3 regions of the Streptomyces sp. NPDC054794 genome follow, and region 3 is predicted to be linked to each of the others. Evidence: riboswitches for the same ligand, from Rfam matches in the RefSeq annotation. Region 3 holds a riboswitch; each other region holds the start of a gene.

Region 1 (3,037 bases), on a different contig from region 3:
CTCGTCGATCCCGAGCCCGTGCCGGAACGGAAGCACGCCGTAGGTGTGCCGTCCGGTGAGCCCGTGCAGCATGTCGAGCCCCGGCTCCAACAGGGACACGTCCCCACGGAACTTGTTGACGAGGAACCCGGCGACGAGCTCCTGGTCCTCGGGCGAGAGCAGGGCGACGGTCCCGAAGAAGGAGGCGAAGACGCCCCCGCGGTCGATGTCGCCGACGACGAGCACGGGGAGGCGGGCGTTGCGCGCGATCCCCATGTTCACGATGTCGGTCCGCCGCAGATTGATCTCGGCGGGCGAACCGGCCCCCTCACAGATCACCGCGTCATACGTGCCCCGCAACTCGGCGAGACAGTCGAGAACCGTCCCGAGGAGTCGCTGCTGGTGCCCGCCGTGCAGCCTTTTCCCGGGGGACGACCCCCCAGACCCCCCGAAGAACCCGCGCGCGCTCATCTCGCCCACCGGCTTGCCCAGCAGCACGACTTGGCTGCTGCTCTCGCCGCCCGGCTTGAGCAGCACGGGATTCATCAGCGCCGTCGGCTCCACCCGGCACGCCTGGGCCTGCATGGCCTGCGCCCGCCCGATCTCCGCGCCCTCGCGCGTGACGAACGAGTTGAGGGACATGTTCTGCGCCTTGAAGGGCGCGACCTTGACCCCCTGCCGGACCAGCCACCGGCAGATCCCCGCCGTCACGACGCTCTTGCCGGCGTCGGAGGTGGTGCCGGCGACGAGAAGACCACCGTTCATGACCTGCGCCCCCTTGCTCTCGCTGCGATGGCGCGCGCGGCGACCCCGACGCCGAGCGCGAGCAGACCGACCCGACGGGAGAGCCGTACGGCCCGGTCGATGTCCTCGGTGGCCACGGCACGGCCGCCGCAGTTGAGCACGGGCCGGTGCTCGAAGCGCCCTCCGTAGGAGAGCGTTCCGCCGAGCCGCACACCCAACGCCCCCGCGAAGGAGGCTTCGACGGGCCCCGCGTTGGGACTCGGATGCCTGCGCGCGTCGGCCCGCCAGGCATGCAGGGCGCCGCGCGGATCGGGGCCCGTGGCGGTGGCCAGTACGGCGGTGAGCCGGGCCCCCGGCCACCCGGCGAGGTCGTCGAGGCGGGCGGAGGCCCACCCGTAGCGCCGGTACCGGGGCGACTTGTGCCCGACCATGGCGTCGAGGGTGTTCACGGCGCGGAAGCCGAGCAGTCCGGGCACGCCGGCGACGGCCCCCCACACCAGAGCCCCCACCACGGCGTCGGACGTGTTCTCCGCGACCGACTCCACGACCGCCCGGGCGATCCCGTCGGCGTCGAGGGCTTGTGGATCGCGTCCGCACAGATGCGGCAGCCGCGCCCGCGCCGCCTCGACGTCCCCCGCCTCCAGGGCACGCGCGATGATCCCGGCCTCCCGGGCGAGCGAAGTCCCCCCGACGACGGCCCAGGTGGCGGCGCCGGTCAGCGCGACGGAGGCGGCGGCACAGCGGCGTACGTACGTCTCGCCCACGGCCCCGAGGGCGACGGCCCCGCCGACGCACACGGCGGTGTGCAGCGCGCCCCAACCCCGGTGGTCCCGCCACAACGTCCGCTCCACGGCCGCGGCGGCCCGCCCGAACGCGGCGACCGGATGCCCCCGGCGGGGATCGCCCAGGAGCAGGTCACCGAGGAGTCCGGCGGCGGCGCCGTACGCGAAGACGCGATCGGCACGCATCGGCTCAGCCGGCCGCGGGGTGGGGCAGCGTTCCGGTTCTGTGCCTGGGCGGCCGAGAGAGCATGGCGATGTGTCCTCACTCAGGGTGTCCACGCCCTGAATCGACGAGACCGGCGGTGAGAGTTCCTGGCTCCCGGGGATTGCTACCCCGGTGACAGTGGCGGGACCGCGCCGGATTCTCACCGGCTTCCTCTTCTGCCGCCGTACTTGGCTCCGGAAGTCCACCACGGGCCCGGAAGGGCCGTCAACTTGCTGTTGACCTGCAGGGGGAGAGTGTGCAGAACCCCACACCGGCCGGGGCCGCACCGGTGTGAGGGCATGCGAAAGGCTCCTCCCCGAAGGCATCGGGGAGGAGCCCTGCGTACGTCGGTCAGGCCTTGGCCATGATCAGGTAGATGCCGTACGCCACCGCGGCCGCGCAGGTCGCGAAGCACACGTACGCTCCGGTCAGCGCGAGGGCGGCGGAGTCGCCCTGCGCGGCGGCGCGTTCGCGGCGGGAGAGGCCGGCGACGCCGAGGGTGAAGAGGGCCACGAGGCCCACGGTGACGGCGAGGCTGGCGCCGAAGACGGAGCCGAGGGCCGCCCAGTCGATCTTCATGCTGATGCTTCCTTAGTAACCGGGGCTCGGGGTCAGACGGCGGCGGTCGGCGGGACGGCCGGGTCGGTGGCGGGGGCGGTCGCCTGGGCCGGGATGGTGGCGGTGAGGCCGTCGGCCACGGTGCCCGCCGGGGGAGGCGTCACGGCGGCGATCGCCGTGGTCACCACGCCGGCCGGCTCGTCGGTGTCGTTGACGTTGGTGTGGTCGACCACCTCGCGGCGGGAGACCTTCCAGATCGCGGCACTGGCGGCGACGAGGAAGACCGCGACCACGGCCGTGCCCCAGTCACCCAGGTCGGTCACCGACTCGGCGAGCGCGCCGACCAGAGCCGCGGCCGGCAGCGTGAGCCCCCAGGCGACGAACATCCGGGTGGCCGTGGACCAGCGGACCACGCCGCCCTTGCGGCCCAGGCCCGCGCCCATCACGGAGCCGGAGACGACGTGCGTGGTGGACAGGGAGAAACCGAGGTGGGAGGAGGCCAGGATGGCCGTGGCCGCGCTGGTCTGGGCGGCGAAGCCCTGCTGCGGCTGAAGGTCGGTCAGGCCCTTGCCCATGGTGCGGATGATGCGCCAGCCGCCGATGTAGGTGCCGAGCGCGATGGCCAGACCCGCGGAGAGGATGACCCAGGTGGGAGGGTTCGAGCCCGGGGCGATGGAGCCGCCGGCGATCAGGGCCAGCGTGATGATGCCCATTGTCTTCTGGGCGTCGTTGGTGCCGTGCGCGAGCGAGACCAGGCCGGCGGAGGCGA
Region 2 (3,037 bases), on a different contig from region 3:
CGATCCTGCCGCTGTACTCCCTCATGCTCGGCCTGCTGGCCCTGCTGGGGTTCATGGCGATCGCGGCGGGCGTCAAGGTCACCAACGGCCAGTTGGCGATCCCACAGCTGTTCGAGAACATGTTCCCGGACTGGTTCGCGGGCGTGGCCTTCGCGGCGATCGGCATCGGGGCTCTGGTCCCGGCCGCCATCATGTCCATCGCGGCCGCGAACCTCTTCACCCGCAACATCTACAAGGACTTCATCAAGCCGGACGCGACACCCGCACAGGAGACGAAGGTCTCCAAGCTGGTCTCGCTGCTCGTCAAGGTGGGCGCCCTGGTCTTCGTGCTCACCATGGACAAGACCGTCGCCATCAACTTCCAGCTGCTGGGCGGCATCTGGATCCTGCAGACCTTCCCGGCCCTGGTCGGCGGCCTGTTCACCCGCTGGTTCCACCGCTGGGCCCTGCTCGCCGGCTGGGCGGTCGGCATGGTGTACGGCACCGTCGCCGCCTACGGCGTCGCCTCCCCGACGCAGAAGCACTTCGGCGGCTCGGCCAAGGAGATCCCCGGCATCGGCGAGATCGGCTACATCGGCCTCACGGCGTTCGTGCTGAACCTGGCCGTCACGGTGGTCCTGACCTTCGTCCTGAAGGCCGTGAAGGCTCCCGAGGGCGTCGACCAGACCAGGCCCGAGGACTACACGGCGGACGCCGGTGACCCGGGCGTCGAGGTGGAGCTGCCGCCGGCCACGGCGGGCAGCGCCCACTGAGCCGTACATCCTACGAGCGGGCCGCCGACAGCGAGAAGTCGGCGGCCCGTTGTCGTACCCACCCGGCACACTCGGTGCATGGACATCGTGATCCGACCCGTATCCCCCGACGAACACGCCACCCTCGGCGAGATCACCGCCCAGGCCTATCTCCAGGACGGCCTGCTGACCTTCGGCGAGAGCGACTGGTACCTCGGCGAACTGCGCAACGTGGCCAAGCGGGCGGCCGCCGCCGACGTGCTCGTCGCCGTCACGGACGGCGAGGTGCTCGGCGGGGTCACCTTCGTGCCGTCGGGCGGCCCCATGGCCGACATAGCGGGTCCCGGGGAGGCCGAGATCCGCATGCTCGCGGTCTCCCACGCGGCCCGCGGCCGGGGTGCCGGCGAGGCGCTGGTCCGGGCCTGCGTCGAGCGCGCGCGGGCCACGCGGGGGTGCGTGGGGATCGTGCTGTCGACCCAGGAGACGATGCACGCCGCCCACCGGATCTACGAACGACTCGGTTTCGTCCGCGCTCCCGAGCGCGACTGGAACCCCATTCCGGACGTCGACGACCTCGTGCTGCTCACCTATGAGTTGACGCTCTGACACGCTCCGGAGTCGCCACGACACAACATATGGGGGTGCTGTCTCCACCCGGCACTAGATGTATGCTCATGCTCGCTGTCGCCGCAGGGGAATCCGGTGCGAATCCGGAACTGTCCCGCAACGGTGTACTTGCGTGCATCCACACGCCTGTTCAGTCCGAGGACCTGCCGACAGCGCGCCCGGCCGTCCGGTCCGGGTTGCCCTGACGTCCGGGTCTCGTGGAGTGGGCCGGTGGACGCGACGCCCCGTGCGCTCGTGTGCTGCCACCTGCCCTCCGCCAGGCCCGCGTGCCGAGCGAGGGAGAGCCCCACGTGACCATCGCGCCAGCCGAACCGGCTTCAGCGACAGGCCTCGAGACCGACGGTCCCGGTGCCGCGCTGCTGCGGATCCTGACGGAGCTGACCGCCGACCTCCCCGACGCCGACGCCGACCCCGGCCGGGTCGCCGCCGCCGCGCTGCGCGGCCGGTCCGCGCAGGCGGACGAGACGGAGCTGCGCGAGCTGGCCACCGAGGCGGCCGCCGGTCTCATCTCCGAGGACCCGGCCTACTCCCGGCTGGCCGCCCGGCTGCTGACCGTGTCGATCCGCGCGGAGGCCGCCTCGCAGGGCGTGACGTCGTTCACCGAGTCCGTCGCCGTGGGGCACCGCGAGGGCCTGATCGCCGACCGCACCGCCGAGTTCGTGCGCCTGCACGCCCAGCGGCTGGACGCGCTGATCGACCCGGACGCCGACGACCGCTTCGGCTACTTCGGCCTGCGCACTCTGCACAGCCGCTACCTGCTCCGGCACCCGATCACCCGCAGCGTCGTCGAGACGCCGCAGCACTTCATGCTGCGCGTCGCCGCCGGTCTCGCCGAGGACGACACCGCCCGGTCCGTCGACGAAGTCGCCGCGCTCTACAAGCTCATGAGCCGCCTCGACTATCTGCCCTCCTCCCCCACGCTCTTCAACTCCGGTACGCGGCACCCCCAGATGTCGTCCTGCTACCTCCTCGACTCCCCCAAGGACGAGCTGGACTCCATCTACGACCGCTACCACCAGGTCGCCCGGCTCTCGAAGCACGCCGGCGGCATCGGTCTGTCGTACAGCCGTATCCGCTCCCGCGGTTCGCTGATCCGCGGCACCAACGGGCACTCCAACGGCATCGTCCCGTTCCTGAAGACCCTGGACGCCTCGGTCGCCGCCGTGAACCAGGGCGGCCGGCGCAAGGGCGCGGCCGCGGTCTACCTGGAGACCTGGCACTCCGACATCGAGGAGTTCCTGGAGCTGCGCGACAACACCGGTGAGGACGCCCGCCGTACGCACAACCTCAACCTGGCGCACTGGATCCCGGACGAGTTCATGCGCCGTGTGAACGCCGACGGACAGTGGTCGCTGTTCTCGCCCGCGGACGTGCCGCAGCTGGTCGACCTGTGGGGCGAGGAGTTCGACGCCGCCTACCGCGCGGCCGAGGCCGCCGGGCTCGCGCGCAAGACCATCCCGGCGCGTGATCTGTACGGCCGCATGATGCGTACGCTCGCGCAGACCGGCAACGGCTGGATGACGTTCAAGGACGCCGCCAACCGCACCGCCAACCAGACGGCCGAGCCGGGCCACGTCGTCCACTCCTCCAACCTCTGCACGGAGATCCTGGAGGTCACCGACGACGGGGAGACGGCGGTCTGCAACCTGGGCTCGGTCAACCTCGGTGCCTTCGTGAGC
Region 3 (3,037 bases):
GGTCGGTCCTGGTCCGGGGTGTGCTCATGGGTCCTCGCAAGGATGGTAGCCGGGTCCGGAACACCTACGTACGGTTCCGTAACCAGACGTCGCGCCATCCACCCCCTGGTTCGGTACAACTCCCCGCCCAGGACGGTGAACTTCGCGTGGGTGGTGCGGGCGCCCAGATCGGTTGACCGCACCACCCGGCAGAACAGGCCGGCCGGACGGTGCCCAGGCGGCGCCCGAGTCCGGCAGGCTGATTCAGCGGTGCTTGTCCGAGACCTCGGCGGAGTCGAATGTGGCCATGTCGCGCAAGGCACGCACCGCCGCCTGGACGAGCGGCAGAGCCAACAGGGCACCGGTGCCCTCACCGAGCCGTAGCCCCAGGTCGACCAGGGGATGCAGGCCGAGGTGCCGCAGGGCGATGGTGTGCCCGGGCTCGACCGAGCGGTGTCCGGCCACACAGGCGGCCAGGGCATCCGGGGACAGCCCGGCCGCAACCAGAGCCGCCGACGAGGCGATCACCCCGTCCAGGATCACCGGGACCCGGTGCGCGGCGGCGCCCAGCACGAACCCGGCGATCGCGGCGTGTTCCAGGCCGCCGACCGCCGCCACCGTCCCGATCGGGTCATGCCGGTCCGGGCGGTGCAGCTCCAGAGCCTTACGTACCACCCCCACCTTGTGCCGTCGGGTCGTGTCGTCGACTCCCGCTCCGTGACCGGTCACGTCGTCCGGGTCCGCACCGGTGAACGCGGCGATCAGCGCCGCGGACGCGGTGGTATTGGCGATGCCCATATCGCCGGTGAGCAGGCAGCGGGAGCCGTTGTCGACGAGTTCCGCGGCGACGCCGATGCCCACTTCGATGGCCTGGACGGCCTCCTGACGTGTCATGGCCGGAGCGCGGGTCATGTCCGCGGTTCCCGCCCGGACCCGGTGTCGCAGCAGCATGCCCGGAGTCGTGTCCGAGCCTGGCACCGGAGTCGCTACGCCCACGTCCACCACGACCACCCTGGCTCCGGTCTGAGCGGCCAGGGCGTTCACCGCGGCGCCGGAGGCCAGGAAGTTGGCGACCATCTGAGTCGTCACCTCCTGCGGCCAGACGCTGACGCCCTGGGCATGGACACCGTGGTCGGCCGCGAAGACGGCCACCGCGGCCGGCTCCGGCATCGGCGGCGGGCAGCTGCCCGCCAGACCCGCGAGCCGGACCGACACGTCCTCCAGCAGACCCAGCGAGCCGGGCGGTTTTGTCAGGTGGTTCTGGCGGTCACGGGCCGCGGCGCCGGCGCCGGCGTCCGCGGGAGCGATGGCGGCCAGGGTGCGCTCCAGCCGCAGGCCGACGGCGGGGTCGGCGGCAGGCCGAGGGGTTGGATCGGAGCCGGACGAGGGCACCATGAGGGAAGTCCTTCCCATGTCGGCGGTTCTCCACGCCACCGTGAACGGGCCGCGCCCGGGCGGGTAGTGCCTGGCTACGGGACGGCCGGAATATCCTGGCTCCCGGATCTCGGCACCCGGCTCGTACAGCACGGGTACCGGCGCCGACTCCCGGCCTTCCCAGCGGCCGGCTCGCACCGGCTGCCAGTGGCCATCTGCGGGAGGCAGCTCCCCGGTCACAGTGGCGGGCCCGCCCCGGAATTGGGCCATCGGGCCCGCACCGGAGTTCCTCCGCACCGTCGCTCGCATCCTGCCACACACCGCCGTCGTCGAGCAGCCGCCCGACGGGATGTCCTGCCGGGCCGGTGCGGGTGGGCGTACGGCCGAACGCGATGAACGTGCAGGCTGCGCCGCCCTGCCAGGACCTTCTGGGAACGCATGTCGGACCACATGGCCCTGGGTAGGGGCTGGACGGCGCCATCCGGTGGGGTGGGTGCGCGGGCAGGATCGGTGAAAGCGGGGGTAGAGGAGAGAGTGCGACGGCAAACACCGAGGCGCTGCCGCCTGCGGGGCGCCGCGAACAGAGACTCCCTGAGCAGCCAATGCGTCTCAGCGCCGTACCGGGCGGACCGGGAGCGCTTCGACGCTGTTGCCGATGAAGCTGCGCTGACGGGGCAGTTCGGCCTCGGGGACGGCGAGGTCGAGGTCCGGGAAACGGGTGAAGAGCCGTTCCAGCGCGATCGTGGCTTCCAGGCGGGCGAGTGGGGCGCCCACGCAGTAGTGCGCGCCCTGGCCGAAGGAGAGGTGCCGAGACGCGCCGGATCGGGTGACGTCGAAGCGGTCGGCGTCCGGGCCGTGGAAGGCCTCGTCGCGCCCGGCGGCGGTGTAGCCGGCGAGGACCGGGGTGCCCTGCGGGATCACGGTGCCGCCGAGGGCCAGGTCGCGGGTGGGATAGCGGAAGGGGAACCAGCTGACCGGGCCGTCCCAGCGCAGCGTCTCGTCCACCACGTCCGACCAGGTGGCCTTGCCCTCCAGGACCAGCGCCAGCTGGTCGCGGTGGGTGCACAGCGCCCGGACGGCATTGCTGATCAGGTTGAGGGTGGTCTCATGGCCGGCGACCAGCATCAGGCGCATCGTGCCGATGAGTTCGGCCTCGCTGAGCCGGTCGCCGCCGTCCTCGCGGGCCGCTATCAGGGCGCTGGTCAGGTCGTCGCCGGGGGCGGCCCGGCGGGCGGCCGCGATCGTACCGAGCAGCTCGACGAGCTCGCGTACGGCGGCCATCACCTCGGCCGGAGTGGTGTCGGTGGCGATGATCACCGTGTAGGTGAGGTCGTGCAGTCGGCCGCGGTGCTCGTCGTCCACACCGAGCAGCTCGCAGATGACGCTCAGCGGGAGCGGGAGAGCGAAGTGCGTGCGCAGGTCCGCGATACCGTCCGGGTCCTCGTCGGCGGCCCGGCCGAGGTCGTCGAGGAGGCCGGCGGTGAGTTCCTCGATGCGCGGCCGCAGCCGCTCCACCTGGCGGGCGGTGAAGGCGTTGCCGACGAGGGAGCGCAGCCGGCGGTGGTCGGCGCCGTCGGCAGTGTGCATGCCCTGGGCATTGGCGAAGACCCGCAGCGGCCAGTCCGCTGGGATCGTGCCGTCGTTCAGGGCCGGGCAGTGGCGGGCGTCCTTGGCCACGTCGGGG

Evidence for each region. Region 3 has a riboswitch for cobalamin ahead of cobT (nicotinate-nucleotide--dimethylbenzimidazole phosphoribosyltransferase). Riboswitches for the same ligand answer to the same signal wherever they lie in the genome.
Region 1: another riboswitch for cobalamin. It lies ahead of ACWGKT_RS09925 (cobalamin biosynthesis protein); the one in region 3 lies ahead of cobT (nicotinate-nucleotide--dimethylbenzimidazole phosphoribosyltransferase).
Region 2: another riboswitch for cobalamin. It lies ahead of ACWGKT_RS08095 (ribonucleoside-diphosphate reductase subunit alpha); the one in region 3 lies ahead of cobT (nicotinate-nucleotide--dimethylbenzimidazole phosphoribosyltransferase).

The regions. Positions count from the first base shown of each region.
Region 1 is NZ_JBSHAQ010000007.1:205,861-208,897, forward strand. Features, by position in the region: gene ACWGKT_RS09920 (cobyric acid synthase) at 1-744, opposite strand, end outside; gene ACWGKT_RS09925 (cobalamin biosynthesis protein) at 741-1,691, opposite strand; cobalamin riboswitch at 1,793-1,932, opposite strand; gene ACWGKT_RS09930 (hypothetical protein) at 2,062-2,289, opposite strand; gene ACWGKT_RS09935 (anion permease) at 2,322-3,037, opposite strand, start outside.
Region 2 is NZ_JBSHAQ010000006.1:86,731-89,767, reverse strand. Features, by position in the region: gene mctP (monocarboxylate uptake permease MctP) at 1-752, shown strand, start outside; gene ACWGKT_RS08100 (GNAT family N-acetyltransferase) at 831-1,337, shown strand; cobalamin riboswitch at 1,400-1,523, shown strand; gene ACWGKT_RS08095 (ribonucleoside-diphosphate reductase subunit alpha) at 1,649-3,037, shown strand, end outside.
Region 3 is NZ_JBSHAQ010000010.1:127,886-130,922, forward strand. Features, by position in the region: gene ACWGKT_RS13285 (hypothetical protein) at 1-28, opposite strand, end outside; gene cobT (nicotinate-nucleotide--dimethylbenzimidazole phosphoribosyltransferase) at 244-1,392, opposite strand; cobalamin riboswitch at 1,464-1,644, opposite strand; gene ACWGKT_RS13295 (cytochrome P450 family protein) at 1,963-3,037, opposite strand, start outside.